4 regions of the Streptomyces sp. SID14515 genome follow, and region 2 is predicted to be linked to each of the others. Evidence: riboswitches for the same ligand, from Rfam matches in the RefSeq annotation. Region 2 holds a riboswitch; each other region holds the start of a gene.

Region 1 (4,032 bases), on a different contig from region 2:
GCGAGGAGATCGTGCTCGCGTCCGACGCGGACGACGCCGAGGCCGCTCTGGACCGGCTGGCGAAGCTGGTCGCCGAGGGCCTGGAAGAGCTTCCCGAGACCGTCTGACCCGACGGGGTCCGGCCCTGCCGGATTCACGAGGTGCGAGAGCCGCGATCCCCGAGAGGGTCGCGGCTTTTTCGCATTCCGGTTCGCTTTCCGGTTGGCCTCCCGGTCCACTCTCCGGAAATAGCGACGCCCGGACAAGGTAATTCGGGCAGCACGAACTGCGCTCCCGGAATTACTTCTCTTTGTATACGGCTCGCTTGTTAATGGCGGACGCCCGCGATGTTTACGTCGTGTTGCGAAGAGCTCACGCGGGGAACGGGCGCGGTGCGCCGACCCGGCTGATCCGGGCGGCGCAGCCGGTGGGCCCCGGTGGCGCGTTCCGCGTGCTGGGCCGTGAGCGCCCTCGCCCGCTCCGCGTCGCCGCGCGCCACGGCGTCCACGATCGCGCCGCGCTCGGCCCAGGCGTCGACCGGGCGGGCCGGCTGCTCGACCGCGTACATCCAGGCGATCTTGTGCCGGAGCTGGGTGAGCAGCGCGATGAGGGCGGGGCTGCCGGAGGCCTGGGCGAGCGTCTCGTGGAACCAGCCGGCCAGCGAACGCAGATCCTCGCCCTCGCCCCGGCGGGCCCGCTCCTGGCCCAGCCTGACCAGACCCCGGAGCACCTTCAGATGGGCCTCCGTGCGGCGCTGGGCGGCGCGTGCCGCGCCCAGGGGCTCCAGGAGCATCCGCACCTCCAGGAGGTCGGCCGCCTCCTGCGCGGTGGGCTCGGCGACACAGGCGCCGGCGTGTCTGCGGGTGACCACGAACCCCTCGGACTCCAGGGTGCGCAGGGCCTCGCGGACCGGGACGCGGGAGACCCCGTAGCGGCGGGCCAGCAGCTCCTCGGTGAGGCGGCTGCCGCGCTCGTAGACACCGGAGACGATGTCGTCACGGATTGCCGTGCATACCGAATGCGCGGGAATGCGCATGTCCGAACCTCCGCCTTGATCCCCGCGAAACGCGGCCGCCCGACGTCTGTTCCGTGACTCTATTGCAATCTGCCGGAATTTCCGATGGCAGGCCGGAATCCATGGATATCTTCAGGCCGGAATTGCCGAAGGCCCCGGCGGGTGCCGGGGCCTTCGGGCGGGGTCGCGCGGGGGCGGGTCAGACGTTCAGACCGTGCGAGCGCAGGTAGCCGACGGGGTCCATGTCTGAGCCGTAGTCGGGGGTGGTGCGGGCCTCGAAGTGCAGGTGCGGGCCGGTGGAGTTGCCGGTGGAGCCGGAGAGCCCGATCTGCTGGCCGGAGGAGACACTCTGGCCGACGGAGACGCCGATCGAGGAGAGGTGGCCGTACTGGGTGTACGTGCCGTCCGTCATCCGGAGCACGATGTTGTTGCCGTACGCGCCGCCCCAGCCGGCCTCGACGACCGTACCGGCGCCGACCGCGACGACGGAGCTGCCGGAAGCGGCCTGGAAGTCGACGCCGGAGTGGCTGCCGGAGGACCAGAGCGCGCCGCCGGTGTTGTAGCCGGTGGTGATGTGGGAGCCGGCGACCGGGAGGTGGAAGGCGTTGAGCCGGGCGCGCTCGGCGGCGCGGGCGGCACGGGCCTTCTCTTCGCGGACCTCCTTGGCGCGGGCCTCGGCCTTGCGCTCGGCCTCCGCCTTCGCCTTGGCCTTGGCGGCCTTCGCGCGGGCCTCCGCCGCGGCCTTGGCCTTCGCCTCGGCGATCGCGTCGGCCTGCTGCTTCTGGACCTGGGCCTGGGCGTCGATCTGGTCGGCGAGGGTGGCGTCGAGGGCGATGGCCTGGGTGAGGCCGGTGTCGGCGACCTTGGCGGCCTCGGTGTCCGCGGCGAGGGCCGGGGAGGCCAGCGAGCCGATGACTCCGGTGGTGGCCAGGGCCGCGACGCCGGCGGCCTGGGCGCTGCGGCGCGTCAGGCGGCTCGGAGCACGGTGCTTCCCGGTGGCACGGGTGAACGCCATGGAGGGGCTGATCCTTTCCTTCCTTCTCGCCTACCGGGTTAGCTGACGGGTTCGGAGCAGGAAGGTCTCCTACGGATCCCCGCGCCGGTTCACGGCACGGGCCTCCGATTCACCCCAGGGACTGCGTGTGGGTCCCCGGCTCCCCAGGCTCGCGCCTGACGGGGACTCGGCGATGACTGCCCGGCGCCGCGGATGCGGCATACGGGTGACGGACAGCCGGGCCGACGCTAGGCGGGGCGACTTCCCATCACCAAACGGACAAGGGGATTTGTCGCGCATCCCACAGGGCAGACAGGCAACCTCTCCAATAAAAGCCGCAAAGCTCAGCAATCGGGCAAAAAGGGAGGACCCCGACGAACTTCCGTCCGTCGGGGTCCTGTTCGCGGCGGTGTGCCACGGGTGCCGTCAGCCGGTGACGACGGAGACCTCGCCGATGCCGAGCGCCCGCACGGGCTCCTCGATCTGCGCGGCGTCGCCCACGAGGACCGTGACGAGGCGGTCCACCGGGAAGGCGTTGACCACGGCGGCGGTCGCCTCCACGGTGCCCGTCTCGGCGAGCCGGGCGTAGAGGTGGGCCTGGTAGTCGTCGGGGAGGTGCTGCTCGACCTGGTCGGCCAGCGTGCTGGCGACGGAGGCGGCGGTCTCGAACTTCAGCGGGGCGACGCCCACCAGGTTCTGCACGGCCGTCTCGCGCTCGGCGTCGGTCAGCCCCTCGGCGGCCAGCGTCCGCAGGACCTTCCAGAGGTCCTCCAGGGCCGGTCCGGTGGACTCCGTGTCCACCGAGCCGCTGATCGCGAGCATCGCCGCACCGCCGGAGTCGGGGCCGCTGGAGCGCAGCACCTGGGCGAAGGCGCGCACTCCGTAGGTGTAGCCCTTCTCCTCGCGCAGCACCCGGTCCAGCCGGGAGGTGAGGGTGCCGCCCAGGCAGTACGTGCCGAGGACCTGCGCGGGCCACACGCGCTCGTGCCGGTCGGCGCCGATCCGGCCGATCAGCAGCTGGGTCTGGACCGCGCCGGGGCGGTCCACGATGACCACGCGGCCGGTGTCGTCCGCGGTGATGGGCGGCACCGGGCGGGCCTGGCCGGCGTTGCCCGACCAGTCGCCGAGGGTCTCCGCCAGCAGCGCGTCCAGGTCGATGCCCGTCAGGTCGCCGACGATCACGGCCGTCGCGGTGGACGGGCGGACATGGGCGTCGAAGAAGGCGCGCACGGCGGCCTGATCGATCCGCCGGACGGTCTCCTCGGTGCCCAGGCGCGGGCGGGACATCCGGGCGGTGGCCGGGAACAGCTCCTTGGAGAGCTGCTTGGCGGCGCGCCGGGACGGGTTGGCCTGCTCGTGCGGGATCTCGTCGAGGCGGTTGCCGACGAGGCGCTCGATCTCGCTCTCGGCGAAGGCCGGGGCCCGCAGTGCCTCGGCGACCAGGCCCAGGGCCTTGGCCAGCCGGGAGGCCGGAACCTCCAGGGAGACCCGGACGCCGGGGTGGTCGGCGTGCGCGTCGAGGGTGGCGCCGCAGCGCTCCAGCTCGGCGGCGAACTCCTCGGCGCTGTGCTTGTCGGTGCCCTCGGAGAGCGCCCGCGACATGATCGTGGCCACGCCGTCCAGGCCCTCGGGCTCGGCCTCCAGCGGCGCGTCCAGGAAGATCTCCACCGCGACGACCTGCTGGCCGGGGCGGTGGCAGCGCAGCACGGTCAGCCCGTTGGGCAGGGCGCCGCGCTCGGGCGCCGGGAAGGCCCAGGGGCGGGCCGTGCCTGCGGTGGGCTGCGGGTGGAACTCCATGGCTACTCCAGTCACGGCGGCGTCGCTCACTTGGCCGCCCCCTCGTGCGCGTCGGTGCCCTCGGTGCCGTCTTCGCCCTCGTCGGCCTCGTCGGCCGGCTCGATGGGCTCGTACACCAGCACCGCCCGGTTGTCGGGGCGCAGGGCCGCCTCGGCCGCCGCGCGCACCTCCTCCGCGGTGACGTCCAGGACCCGGCCCACGGCGCTCAGGGCGAGCTGCGGGTCGCCGAACAGCACCGCGTAACGGC
Region 2 (4,032 bases):
GGAGTGGTCCATTCAGGAAATCGCCCGCCAGGCCGGCACCACGAGCCGCACGCTCCGGCACTACGGGGACCTCGGTCTTCTCGCGCCGAGCCGGATCGGGAGCAACGGCTACCGCTACTACGACCAGGACGCCCTCGTCCGGCTGCAGCGCATCCTGCTGCTGCGGGAGCTCGGTCTGTCGCTGCCCGCCATCAAGGACGTACTCGCGGGGCAGCGGGACACGGCGACGGCGCTGCGGGCGCATCTGCGGCTGCTCGAACAGGAACAGGCGCGCATCGGGCGGCAGATCGCCTCGGTGCGGACCACTCTCCACAAGACCCAGGAGGGGATGGAACTCATGGCCGATGAAGTGTTCGACGGCTTCGACCACACCGCCCACGAGCAGGAGGTGACCGAGCGCTGGGGCCGGGACGCGTACGAGGAGGGCGACCGCTGGTGGCGTTCGCTCGGGGACGGGGAGAAGAAGGCGTTCCAGGACGAGCACGAGGCCATCGCGCGTGACTGGGGGCGGGTCAGGGAGGCCGGGCTGGCCGCCGACGGGGCCGAGGCGCAGGAACTCGCGCGGCGGCACTGCGCGTGGCTGTCGTCGGCCGAGGAGCCCAGCCGTTCGTACGTGATCGGGCTCGGTGAGATGTATGTCGCCGATCCCCGCTTCGGAAAGAACTACGATCGCTACGGGGACGGCACCGCCGCCTTCGTACGGGACGCACTGACGGTCTACGCGGAACACCGGCTCTCCGACTGACCACGGGCCGGGACTCCGTTCGCTTCCCCCTATTCGGCCGATGCGGAGTCGCCGCTCGGCGCGGCTCCGGGAAGCCTGGACGGGGCGCGGTACCGTCCGCAGCCGTGGGTGGACCGGGCAGGAGTGCACAGGTGGGGATGGCCGAGAGACGGCGCAGCGGCACGGCGGGGAGCATGGACGCCGTGGGCCGTGCGGTGTTCGGGTCCCCGGAGAGCAACGTGACGCCCGGCAGCCGGGGGTCACGCCGGTTCGTCCGGATGCTGCCCGCCCTGCTGATCGTCGGCGGGCTGCTGTTCGACTCGCTGGCCCCGCCCAACTTCACCGCCGTCCCGCTGTTCGTGGCGGCCCCGCTGATCGCCGCGCCGTTCTTCTCGCTGTCCCGGACGATCCGCACCGGCATCGCGGCGATCCTCTCCGTCATCGCGATGCGGCTCTCCGACGGGACGTCCACCCAGGTGGTCCCCGTCATCGAGATGATCACCGTGCTCACCGCCTCGGTGCTCGCCCTCGTCATCAACGGGGTCGTACGGCGCAGCAACGAGCAGCTGGCCTCGGCCCGGGTGATCGCCGAGACCGCCATGCGGGCCGTGCTGCCGACGCCGGCCGAGCGGATCGGCGGGCTCCAGGTGGCCGCGCGGTACGAGGCGGCACAGGCGGACGAGTTCGTGGGCGGCGACCTGTTCGCCGTCGCGGACACCCCGTACGGCGTACGCGTGGTGGTCGGCGACGTGCGCGGCAAGGGGCTGGGCGCCGTCGAGGCGGTGGCGGTGATCATCGGGGCGTTCCGGGAGGCCGCCGAGCAGGAGCTCTCGCTGGAGGGTGTGGCGCAGCGGCTGGAGCGGGCGCTGGCCCGGGAGGGGACGCGGCGGTACGGGCTGGACGCCATGGAGGGGTTCATCACCGCCGTACTGGCCGAGATCCCGCCCGGCGCGGCCTCGCTGCGCATCGTGAACCGCGGTCACCCGGAGCCGATCCTGCTGCACGCGGACGGCGCCCTGGAGGTGCTGGCGCCCTCGGTGCCCGCGCTGCCGCTGGGGATGGACCTGGGGGTGTGGCCGGACCGGGCCGACGAGTGGGAGATGCCCGCCGGGGCGACGCTGCTCGCCTTCACGGACGGTCTGTCGGAGGCCAGGGACGCGAACGGGGTCTTCTACGATCCGGCGGCCCGGCTGCGCGGCCGGATCTTCCCGGGCCCCGAGGAGCTGTTGTCGGCGCTGACCGACGACGTACGGCTGCACACCGGGGGGCGGACCACGGACGACATGGCGCTGATCGCGGTCGGCCGGCCGGCGGAGGGGCAGCCCGTGCGCCGGACGACGGTGAAGATCGTGGGCCGGGGCGATGACACGGTGCGTAACTGAAGGACACCGCTCCGCATAACATTTGACACAACGTCAGAAAAAGGAGTGTGGCTGAGTCGCGGTCAAGTCGCCCGATTCCGCCCGCTTGTGACCCGTACATCCCCACCGCGTCCGTTAATGATCAACAGGAACAGCTTGGAATCGGGCCCGGGTGTCTATTAACGTTCGATAACGCAGCGCGGTCGTCCCAGTCGTCGTCAGAGACGGCACCGCGCGCGAGCGCCGAATTCCGCAAGGGAACCGGGGAACCACCTACATGGGGTGAATCGGACGCCTGCGTCTCGTGAGAGACGGAGGGGCCCGTAGGAGACCTTCCTGCTCCGAACCCGTCAGCTAACCCGGTAGGCGAGAAGGAAGGAAAGGAGTGCGCCCACGTGGCGTCCAACAAGCCTGCCCCTGAGGTCCCGTCACCCTTCAGTGCCGACACCTTCGGTGACGCGGAGCGGTCCTGGGAGGAGTGGAATCCCACCGAGGAGTCCATCCGTCCCGTGCGCGGCAGGCACCGCGTAGCCAAGCAGCGTGGTCTGGCCCGTAGCTCCACCGTCCTCGGGGTCGGCGTCATAGCGGCCGTCGGTGCGGGCGGCATGGCCACCGCGCAGGACAAGGCGCCGGTCTCCATCTCTCTTCCCGATTCGATCGCGGACAACCTCCCCGACGCCAAGTCCCTTCCCGGCGTCGGGTCCTTCATGTCGGACGACGCCGAGCCCGCCCCGGTCGCCGCGGCCGCGCCGCTCACCACCGCCGGCCTCACCACCGCCGAGGCCGAGGAGGGCACCGCCGACGCGGGCGAGGCCCTGCGCGCCCGGATCCTCCAGCAGGCCGAGCAGCAGCAGGCCAGCGCCGACGCCGAGGCCAAGGCCGCCGCCGAGAAGGCCGCGGCCGAGAAGGCGGCGCAGGAGGCCAAGAAGCAGCAGGACCAGGCCGAGGCCGAGGCCGCCGCGAAGAAGAAGGCCGAGGAGGAAGCGGCCGCGAAGAAGAAGGAGGCCGAGCGTCTCGCGAAGCTCGCCGCCAGCTTCTCCCTGCCCACCTCCTCGTACACGATCACCTCGACCTACGGTCAGTCCGGCGCCCTGTGGTCCTCGGGCCAGCACACCGGTCTGGACTTCGCCGGGTCGGCCGGTACGCCGATCAAGGCCGTGCACGGCGGCACGATCACGTCGGCCGGCTGGGCCGGTTCGTACGGCTACCGCACGGTGCTCCAGCTCGATGACGGCACGGAGATCTGGTACGCGCACCAGTCCTCGATCGACGTCTCGGTCGGCCAGAAGGTCACCACCGGCGAGACCATCGGCCGCATGGGCGCCACCGGCAACGTGACCGGTGTCCACCTCCACATGGAGGTCCGCACGGCGGGCGGTTCGGCGATGGACCCGATGGCCTGGCTGAACAGCAAGGGCCTCTCGGTCTGAGACCCCGGCATTTCGGTCCGGGGCCCGGGCCGTCCGGTCCGCGTCCCCGGCCCTCCGGCTGACGACGTACGTCCCTTCGTCGCCACCCCGCCCCGAAACCCCGGCAGCCCTGACGCACACCCCCCCCCGACGTCAGGGCTGCCGGTCTGTCCGGGGGCGGCCGGGCCCGGTCGGGGCCCGCGCGGCGGTGACGTGCGCCCCCGTGGTGCGCCATCCGGTGGAACGCCACCCCGTGGAACACCATCCGGCGGAATACCTCCGCCGCCCCGGCCCGTTGAACCCTCACATGACTTCTGCGCGCACTCTCGGCACCTCCGACCTCCAGGTCTTCCCCCTCGCCCTCGGCGGCAACGTCTTCGGCTGGACGGCGGACGAGGAACAGTCCTTCGCCGTCCTGGACGCGTACGTCGCGGCCGGCGGCAACTTCATCGACACCGCCGACGCCTACTCCGCCTGGGTCGAGGGCAACCGGGGCGGCGAGTCGGAGACCGTCATCGGCAAGTGGCTCGCCTCCCGC
Region 3 (4,032 bases), on a different contig from region 2:
GAGCTCTGCCTCGGCAACGCCCTCCACGCGCGCTGACCGGCCGTCCCCGCCGGCTCCATCCTTCGCTCCACCGGCCGCGAGGCCGACAGAGAGGACCGTCATGTCCGATTCCGAACACTACGACCCGCTGGGCCCCGGACGTCGCGCGAACGAGGACCCGCAGGAGAAGCGGATGCCGCGCGGCGTCATCATCCGGCTCTTCGCCTATCTGGTGGCGGGCCATGTCATCGCGGCCTTCCTCTACCTGCTCTTCGTGGTGGCCGGGAGCAAGTGACGGCCCGCCGGCGGACGGGTCAGTCCTGGTCGAGCAGGCGCTCGCGCAGCCGCTCCCGGGTGTCGGCGGAGATCTTCAGCCCCTCGGCCAGGTAGCGGTCCGTCGTGCCCCAGTTCTCCTCGATGGTCGCGAAGGCCGCCGCGAGATAGGCGGGCCGCGCCCCGAAGAGCGGGTCCAGCAGCTCCATCACCTCGGGCGACATGCCCGCGTCGGACGCGTCGGAGCGCTTCACGTTGTAGCGGCGGTGGAGGTCGTTGGACTTGAGGTAGTCCTCCTCGATCGCCTCCACCTCCACGCCGACCGCCAGCAGGGCGACCGCGATCGAGAGGCCGGCCCGGTCCTTGCCCGCCGCGCAGTGCATCAGGGCCGGGACGCTGTCCTCGGCCAGCGCGTGCAGCACCCGGCTGTGCTCGGCGGTGCGGTCCTCGATCGTCGCGCGGTACATCCGGATCATGCGGTCGACGCCCTTGCCGTTGGCGAGGACCGAGCGCAGCTGCTCGATGTTCCCGTCGCCCACCAGCCGCCAGAACTCCGCGCCGTCGGCCGGGTCCGAGAGCGGAATGCTGACATTGCGGACACCGGGCAGCTCGATGTCGTAACCGTCGAGGCGGTGGTCGGCGGAGTGGCGGAAGTCGAAGACCGTGTGCAGTCCGAGCCCGCCGAGGAAGGCCGCGTCCTCGGCGGTGGCGTGCGCCAGGTGGCCGCTGCGGTAGAGCCGCCCGAAGGCGGTGCGCCGCCCGTCCGTGGTGGGGAGCCCGCCCACGTCGCGGAAGTTGCGGACTCCGGTCAGCACGGTCTCTGTCGGCGGGACCTGCGGCACCTGCTGCGTCACGGTGGCTCCTGGGATCTCTGGCGTCGGCGCGGCTCGCCGGCGAGGGCGCTCCCGTGACGATACGACATCGATTCGACAGAAAATCATCACGGTCGCCACCCCGTCGCGGGGTGCCGTCGAGGCCGGGCTGACCCGGCGTCAGGAGCACTCTCGGCGGCATGTCCGTATTGGTGTATTTCGCAGAACATGCCCCGCTAATGGGGGAGATGGGATTCCGGAGGTGAGCGGGATCATATCCGTGACGGACCGTGGCGAGCGCGCCCGGGGGTATTCCCGTTGCCCGTACGGAAATCCAAGATCCGTAATCCACGGAGTGTGACGGGAAATCCGGGGCGATATCGAATCGATGATTCCGGCGCGCAACCGATGGCTTGTTCCGCTCGTCCTGACCGGTTTACGGTCGCCGCAATCCGGACGGACCGCCTAATCCTGCCGCCGCCCGGAATTCGCACCCACCCACTCACGTGTGGCAGGAGCGGGGGAACCAGGTAAGCCGCCGATCCGGAGTGATCCGGACCGGCTCGGGGTGAAGTCGCCGCAACGCGACCGGGCATCTCCAGCCCGAACCCGACAGCTCACCTCGCAGGCGCCGGAGAGGAACTTCCCCATGCCCGCAAAGGGTAAGCACCGTCGTCCGAAGTCCGGCCCGATCTCCCGCGGCGTCCTCGTCGCGGGGACCGGCGGCGCCGCACTCGCCCTGCCGCTCATCGGCGCCACCGTCGCGAGCGCCGCCGACCAGGCCGCTCCGGCCGCGAAGCCCGCCGCCGCCTCGGTCGCCGCCGCGCACACCGCCCCGTCGGCCGCCCCCGCCGCGTCGAAGACCGCCCCGAAGACGTACTCCGTCGTCTCCGGCGACTACCTGTCGAAGATCGCGGCCGAGCACCAGCTCAAGGGCGGGTGGGAGAAGCTGTACCAGGACAACCGCTCCACCGTCGGCGAGAACCCCAGCCTGATCCACCCGGGCATGAAGCTGACCCTCGGCGCCAAGGGCTCCGCCCCGGCCGAGAAGTCCGCCGCTCCCGAGGCCGCCCCGAAGAAGGCCGCTCCGGCCCCGAAGGCCGCGCCGAAGGAAGCCCCGAAGGGCGACACCATCTCCGCCGACGACTCCGAGGGCTCCGGCGACTCCGCGCAGACCGGCTCCTCCGAGGCCACCGGCTCCGGCTGGTCGGCCCCGCTGGCCAGCGCCAACGTCACCACCCAGTACCGCGCTTCGGGCGCCAGCTGGTCCAGCGGCTACCACACCGGATCGGACTTCCAGGCCGCCTCCGGCACCCCCGTCCTGGCCATCGGCCCGGGCACCGTCGTCTCGGCCGGCAACAGCGGCTCGTACGGCAACGAGGTCGTCATCCAGCACGAGGACGGCATGTACTCCCAGTACGCCCACCAGTCCTCGCTGAACGTCTCCGTCGGCCAGACCGTCACCGGCGGCCAGCAGATCGGCCTCTCCGGCTCCACCGGCAACTCCACCGGCCCGCACCTGCACTTCGAGGTCCGCACCGGCCCGAGCTACGGCTCGGACGTCGACCCGATCGCGTACCTGCGTCAGCACGGCGTCTCCGTCTGACCGAGCGCGACGAGAAGTATCCGAGGGGCGGTGCGCGGCGGCGCACCGCCCCTCTCTTTATTCCGGCTTTACCAAAACCTGACCGGGTGGTCTATCTCACCACCCGTCAACCCCGTATTACGGTCGCGTAGGTCACATCGAACGATGCAGGATAAGTGCTTGTGGCAGACGATTCGAGAAACAACCAGCAGCACATCATCGGGTCGTACGCGGCGATTGGCGACAGTTTCACCGAGGGCGTCGGCGACCCCGGCCCCGACGGGACCTTCGTAGGCTGGGCGGACCGCTTCGCGGTCCTCCTCGCCGACCGGCTCCCGGCCCCCGACGCGGAGGCCGGCCCCGAGGACTCCCCGCACGGGGACTTCCGCTACGCCAATCTCGCCGTACGAGGACGTCTCCTCGACCAGATCGTCGAGGAGCAGATCCCCCGCGCCAAGGAGCTGGCCCCCGACCTGGTCAGCTTCTGCGCGGGCGGCAACGACATCATCCGGCCCGGCACCGACCCCGACGACCTCGCCGAGCGTTTCGAGCGGGCGGTCGCCGACCTGAGCAACGCCGTCGGCACGGTCATGGTCACCACCGGCTTCGACACCCGGGGCGTTCCGGTGCTGCGCCACATGCGCGGCAAGATCGCCACGTACAACGTCCATCTGCGGGCCATCGCCGACCGCTACCAGTGCCCCGTGCTGGACCTGTGGTCGCTGCGCTCGGTCCAGGACCGGCGCGCGTGGGACGCCGACCGGCTGCATCTGTCGCCCGAGGGCCACACCCGGGTTGCCCTGCGCGCCGCCCAGGTCCTCGGCCACGACGTGCCCGCCGACCCCGACCAGCCCTGGCCTCCGCAGGCCCAGCGCAGCCCCTTCGACGAGCGGCGCGACAACATCCAGTGGGCCCGCGAATACCTGGTGCCGTGGATCGGACGACGGCTGCGCGGCGAGTCCTCCGGCGACCACGTCGAGGCGAAGCGCCCCGACCTGCTGCCGCTGTAGCGGCCGGGAGCTCAGGGCTCCAGCAGGGGAAGCGCACGCCGGGACGGGTTCGGCACCACGAGCCCGTCCGGCGGCGTGCCCGCGCCCGGTGGGCGCCCCGCCGGTATCCGCTCCAGGACGCCGCCCGCGAACACGTCGTACAGCGGCAGCGTCTCCAGATGCACATAGCCGATGTGGCAGTCGCACACGGCGAGCGGACAGGCCCGCGGGCCGAGCGCCCGGCGGTAGCTGCCGTCGTAGAGATTGCCCAGCTCCGCCTTGACGAAGTGACAGCGCCGCACCGTGCCGTCGCCGTCCACCGAGATCACCGACTCGCCCGTCCGGCAGGGCAGCCCCGCCGAGCGGTGCGGATCACGGCTGTAGGGGAACAGCG
Region 4 (4,032 bases), on a different contig from region 2:
GTTCGGGGCGAAGCCGCCCTCGTCGCCGAGTCCGGTGGACAGGCCCTTGGTCTTGAGGACCTTCTTCAGCGTGTGGTAGATCTCCGCACCCCAGCGCAGGGCCTCGGAGAAGGACTCGGCGCCGATCGGCGCGATCATGAACTCCTGGATGTCCACGTTGGAGTCGGCGTGCGAGCCGCCGTTCAGGATGTTCATCATCGGAACGGGCAGCAGGTGCGCGTTCGGGCCGCCGAGGTAGCGGAAGAGCGGCAGGTCGGACGCCTCGGAGGCGGCGTGCGCGACGGCCAGCGAGACGCCGAGGATGGCGTTCGCGCCGAGCGAGGCCTTGTTCTCGGTGGCGTCCAGGTCGAACATCGCCTGGTCGATGAGGCGCTGCTCGGTGGCGTCGTACCCGACGAGCTCCGGGCCGATCTGCTCGATGACGGCGAGGACGGCCTTCTCGACGCCCTTGCCCTGGTAGCGGTTGGGGTCACCGTCGCGAAGCTCTACAGCCTCGAACGCACCGGTGGAGGCGCCGGACGGAACAGCAGCACGGCCCGTGCTGCCGTCGTCGAGGCCAACCTCGACCTCGACCGTGGGGTTGCCCCGGGAGTCGAGGATTTCCCTGGCTACGACGACGTCGATGGACGGCACGAGGCATCTCCTTCTGGGATCTGACACTGGTTGTGCAGGGTCACTGTGGCCTTGCGACCCGAGCCTATCCGGCCCGGCCGCGTCGGCCAGCCGACCGCCCGTCTCCTGGGACGAAAAAGGGCCCAAGGACCTGCATCACGGGACAAAACTCTAGAAATCTACTGGGCGGTAATAAGCGGTGGCGACAAGAGGTGAACGCAACCGCGCCCGCTCGGGCCCTCCACCCACGAAGAACCCGGCCCGGCGCGCTGGGGGGGAAGAGCGCGCCGGGCCGGGAAGCCGTGCGAGGGAGGGTGCCGCCGGACGCCCTCCCTCCGGGGAGGAGAGACGGCGTTTACTTCAGGTGGAGCTGCTGACCCGGGAAGATCAGGTCGGCGTCCTCGACGATGTCGTCGTTGAGCTTGAAGAGCTTGCTCCAGCCGCCCTTGACGTCTTCCGCCTGGGCGATGCTGCTCAGGGTGTCGCCGGCCTTGACCTTGTACTCGCCGTCACCCTTCTTGACCTTGTCGCCGGTCGGGGTGGTGACGGTCTTCTTGCTCTCGGCCTTCTTCTCGGCCTGCGGAGCGGGGCGCTGCTCGGAGCGCGTGGTGGGCTGCTCGGCCTGACGCTCGGGCTGCGCCTGCTCGGGCTTGCTCTCGGACTGGCCGGAGCCGGTGTTCACGCCCGGGTCCACACCGTCGTTGGTGAGGCCGCCTGCGCTGGCGCAGGCCCAGGCGCCCGGACCCTGCAGGTCGAGGAGCTTCTCGGCGGTGGCGATCTGCTGGTCCTTGGAGGCCAGGTCGGCGCGCGAGGCGTACTGCGTACCGCCGGCGGCGGCCCAGCTGGACTGCGAGAACTGCAGTCCGCCGTAGTAGCCGTTGCCGGTGTTGATGGACCAGTTGCCGCCGGACTCGCACTGGGCGACGGCGTCCCAGGTCTCGACGGAGGCGGCGGACGCGTTGGTCGCGCCCATCAGCGGGACGGCGACGGCGGCACCGGTGACACCCGCGAGGGTGGCGATACGGGTGGCCTTGGACGGGCGGCGGTGCTTGCCCTTGCTGTTCAGCAGCATGGAACGAATCTCCTCACCGACGCCTACGAGGTGAGCTGTCGGGTTCGGGCTGATGAGTTGCCCGGTCGCACGGTGCTGCTCGCGACTTCACCCCGAGCCGGTCCCGTACGTCCCCGTCGGTTCGACGAGGCGTCCGGACCCGGCGGCCTACCTGGGTCCCCCGCTCCTGCCTACGGCGCTTACGCGTCTGTTCCCTTCGACCGACGGCAGGATTCGGCGTGACGGTCGACGGGGCCCGCGGTGCGAGCGGCTCCGACCGTAAACACAGGCAACCCCGACATTCAAAGATGGACATAGGGGGCAATCGCCCCGAACTCCCCGCGACCGATGGGGCATTTCCGCAGGTCGGGGGCGATACGCGCGGACCGGCCGGGCGAGATGCGCCAGTTGAAGCAAAGAGACCCATGTCTCACTTCCGCAAAAGTGGACATAGGCCTCTGAACTGCCTGATTTTCCCGGGCGTTTTCGCCCGAATTGAATCAGTTGGCGGCAGGCACCTCGGCACCCTGATCCGCGCTCTGCTCCGCACCCTGCTCGGCGTCCTGACCCAGGCCCAGATCCAGGCTCTGGCCGGGCAGGATCAGATCCGGGTCGGAGCCCAGGAGGTCCTTGTTCGTCTCGTACAGGCCGGTCCAGCCGCCGGGAAGCTCCTGGGAGTCGGCGATGGCCCAGAGGTTGTCGCCGGGCTGCACCGTGTACGCGCCGGCGCTCGCCGCGCCGCCGTTCCGCCCGTCGCCGTCGCCACGCGAGGCGTGCCGGCCGGACTCACGGGGGCCGTCGCCCTGACCGGTCCCGGCCTCCTCGGGCGCGGGGGCGCCCCGGTGCTTGCCGCCCTTGCCGTTCTCGCCCGTCGAGGCGTCGGCGGTGCCGGAGGGGTCCGTGGCGTCGGGAGCGTCGGAGGACGGCGGGGCGGAGGGCGTCACCGAGGAATCGGGAGCGTCGCCGCCCTTCTCCGTACCACTACCACCCTCCTCGTCCGCCTTGTCGCCCTTGTCGGCCTTGCCACCCTTGTCGTTCTTCTCGCCCTTGCCGGATTCATCCGCTTCTTCGGTCGAACCCGCTTCGCCGGCCGGGTCGGCCGAGGGGTCCGCCGACGGATCGGCGGACGGGTCGGCGGACGGCGAGGTGCCCGGGTCGACGCCCGGCAGGCTGCCGTCCACCGCGAGACCGGAGATCACCGCACAGCTGGGCCACGCCTTCGGACCCTGGTCGTCCAGGACCTTCTCGGCGACGGAGATCTGCTGCGACCGGCTGGCGAGGTCGGCGCGGGGCGCGAACGCCGTGCCGCCGTACGCCGACCAGGTCTCCTGCGAGAACTGGAGCCCGCCGTAGTAGCCGTTGCCGAGATCGGCGCTCCACATGCCGCCACTCTCGCACTCCGCGACCCGGTCCCAGGTGGTGGCCTCGGCCGCGTGCGCGCCGCTCGCGCCGAGCAGCGGGATGGCGATGGCCGATCCCGTCACACCTGCGGCGACGACGATGGCGGGTGCCTGGCGAGGGCGGCGGTGTCTGCCGTTCGCGGAGCCCATGGGTATGCCTTCCGTGCGACTGACAAGCGAGTGACCTGAGCGCCGCGCAGCGGGATTTCGTGCCTGCGTCGGCGCACAAGTGACGCGTGAGCAACGTGCGACCGACGCGTCGAACCGTGAACCTAGCGGGACTCGAACGTGTGTCACAAGTCGATGCAGCGCAGATCACGTGAAAGTCACAGAGTTGACAGCGTGTCACTTTTTTCGGAACGGCTGCCCGGCTCGAACTCGACCGGAAGTGTGCGCAGTCCACGCATGATCAGTCCGCCGCGCCAACGCAAATCGGCAGGTTCTGCCGCAAGTCGCAGGTCAGGGAGGCGTCTCAACAGCGTGGCCAGCGCGGTCTGCCCCTCCAGCCTGGCCAGCGGCGCCCCCAGGCAGTAGTGGATGCCGTGCCCGTAACCGAGGTGCTGATTGTCACGCCGCGCAAGGTCCAGCGTGTCCGGATCCGCGAACCGCTCCGGGTCCCGGTCGGCCGCCGCCAGCACCACCAGTACGGGATCCCCGGCGGCGATCTCCTCGCCGCCCAGGGTCAGCGCCTCGGTGGCGTACCGCCAGGTCGCCATCTCGACCGGCCCGTCGAACCGGAGCAGTTCCTCCAGCCCGGTCGCCAGCAGCGCGCTCTCCCCGGCCACCGGGGACGCCTCCAGCGAGGCCTCCAGCAGGGCGCGCTGCTCGGGGTGACGCAGCAGCGCGTAGGTCCCGTTCCCGATCAGATTGACGGTCGTCTCGAACCCGGCGAAGAGAAGGATGAACGCCATCGCGGCCGCCTCGTTCTCGGTGAGGTGCTCGCCGTGGTCGCTGGCCCGGATCAGCCCG

The links. Region 2 has a riboswitch for cyclic di-AMP ahead of G3I54_RS11185 (M23 family metallopeptidase). Riboswitches for the same ligand answer to the same signal wherever they lie in the genome.
Region 1: it holds a riboswitch for cyclic di-AMP, as region 2 does, so the genes downstream of both, G3I54_RS00865 (M23 family metallopeptidase) here and G3I54_RS11185 (M23 family metallopeptidase) in region 2, are expected to answer to the same signal.
Region 3: it holds a riboswitch for cyclic di-AMP, as region 2 does, so the genes downstream of both, G3I54_RS03305 (LysM peptidoglycan-binding domain-containing M23 family metallopeptidase) here and G3I54_RS11185 (M23 family metallopeptidase) in region 2, are expected to answer to the same signal.
Region 4: it holds a riboswitch for cyclic di-AMP, as region 2 does, so the genes downstream of both, G3I54_RS18845 (transglycosylase family protein) here and G3I54_RS11185 (M23 family metallopeptidase) in region 2, are expected to answer to the same signal.

Annotation. Positions count from the first base shown of each region.
Region 1 covers NZ_JAAGMH010000003.1:28,271-32,302, reverse strand. Annotated here, with positions in the region: gene G3I54_RS00875 (HPr family phosphocarrier protein) at 1-107, shown strand, start outside; gene G3I54_RS00870 (GntR family transcriptional regulator) at 308-1,015, opposite strand; gene G3I54_RS00865 (M23 family metallopeptidase) at 1,194-2,009, opposite strand; cyclic di-AMP (ydaO/yuaA leader) riboswitch at 2,023-2,191, opposite strand; gene G3I54_RS00860 (pitrilysin family protein) at 2,415-3,785, opposite strand; gene G3I54_RS00855 (pitrilysin family protein) at 3,812-4,032, opposite strand, start outside.
Region 2 covers NZ_JAAGMH010000059.1:46,790-50,821, forward strand. Annotated here, with positions in the region: gene G3I54_RS11175 (MerR family transcriptional regulator) at 1-745, shown strand, start outside; gene G3I54_RS11180 (PP2C family protein-serine/threonine phosphatase) at 883-2,106, shown strand; cyclic di-AMP (ydaO/yuaA leader) riboswitch at 2,317-2,469, shown strand; gene G3I54_RS11185 (M23 family metallopeptidase) at 2,481-3,515, shown strand; gene G3I54_RS11190 (aldo/keto reductase) at 3,802-4,032, shown strand, end outside.
Region 3 covers NZ_JAAGMH010000019.1:29,804-33,835, forward strand. Annotated here, with positions in the region: gene G3I54_RS03295 (XRE family transcriptional regulator) at 1-36, shown strand, start outside; gene G3I54_RS38835 (DUF6126 family protein) at 101-274, shown strand; gene G3I54_RS03300 (tyrosine-protein phosphatase) at 294-1,106, opposite strand; cyclic di-AMP (ydaO/yuaA leader) riboswitch at 1,550-1,710, shown strand; gene G3I54_RS03305 (LysM peptidoglycan-binding domain-containing M23 family metallopeptidase) at 1,714-2,670, shown strand; gene G3I54_RS03310 (SGNH/GDSL hydrolase family protein) at 2,832-3,659, shown strand; gene G3I54_RS03315 (STM4011 family radical SAM protein) at 3,671-4,032, opposite strand, start outside.
Region 4 covers NZ_JAAGMH010000086.1:16,845-20,876, forward strand. Annotated here, with positions in the region: gene eno (phosphopyruvate hydratase) at 1-633, opposite strand, end outside; gene G3I54_RS18845 (transglycosylase family protein) at 968-1,684, opposite strand; cyclic di-AMP (ydaO/yuaA leader) riboswitch at 1,690-1,872, opposite strand; gene G3I54_RS18850 (transglycosylase family protein) at 2,164-3,213, opposite strand; gene G3I54_RS18855 (cytochrome P450) at 3,390-4,032, opposite strand, start outside.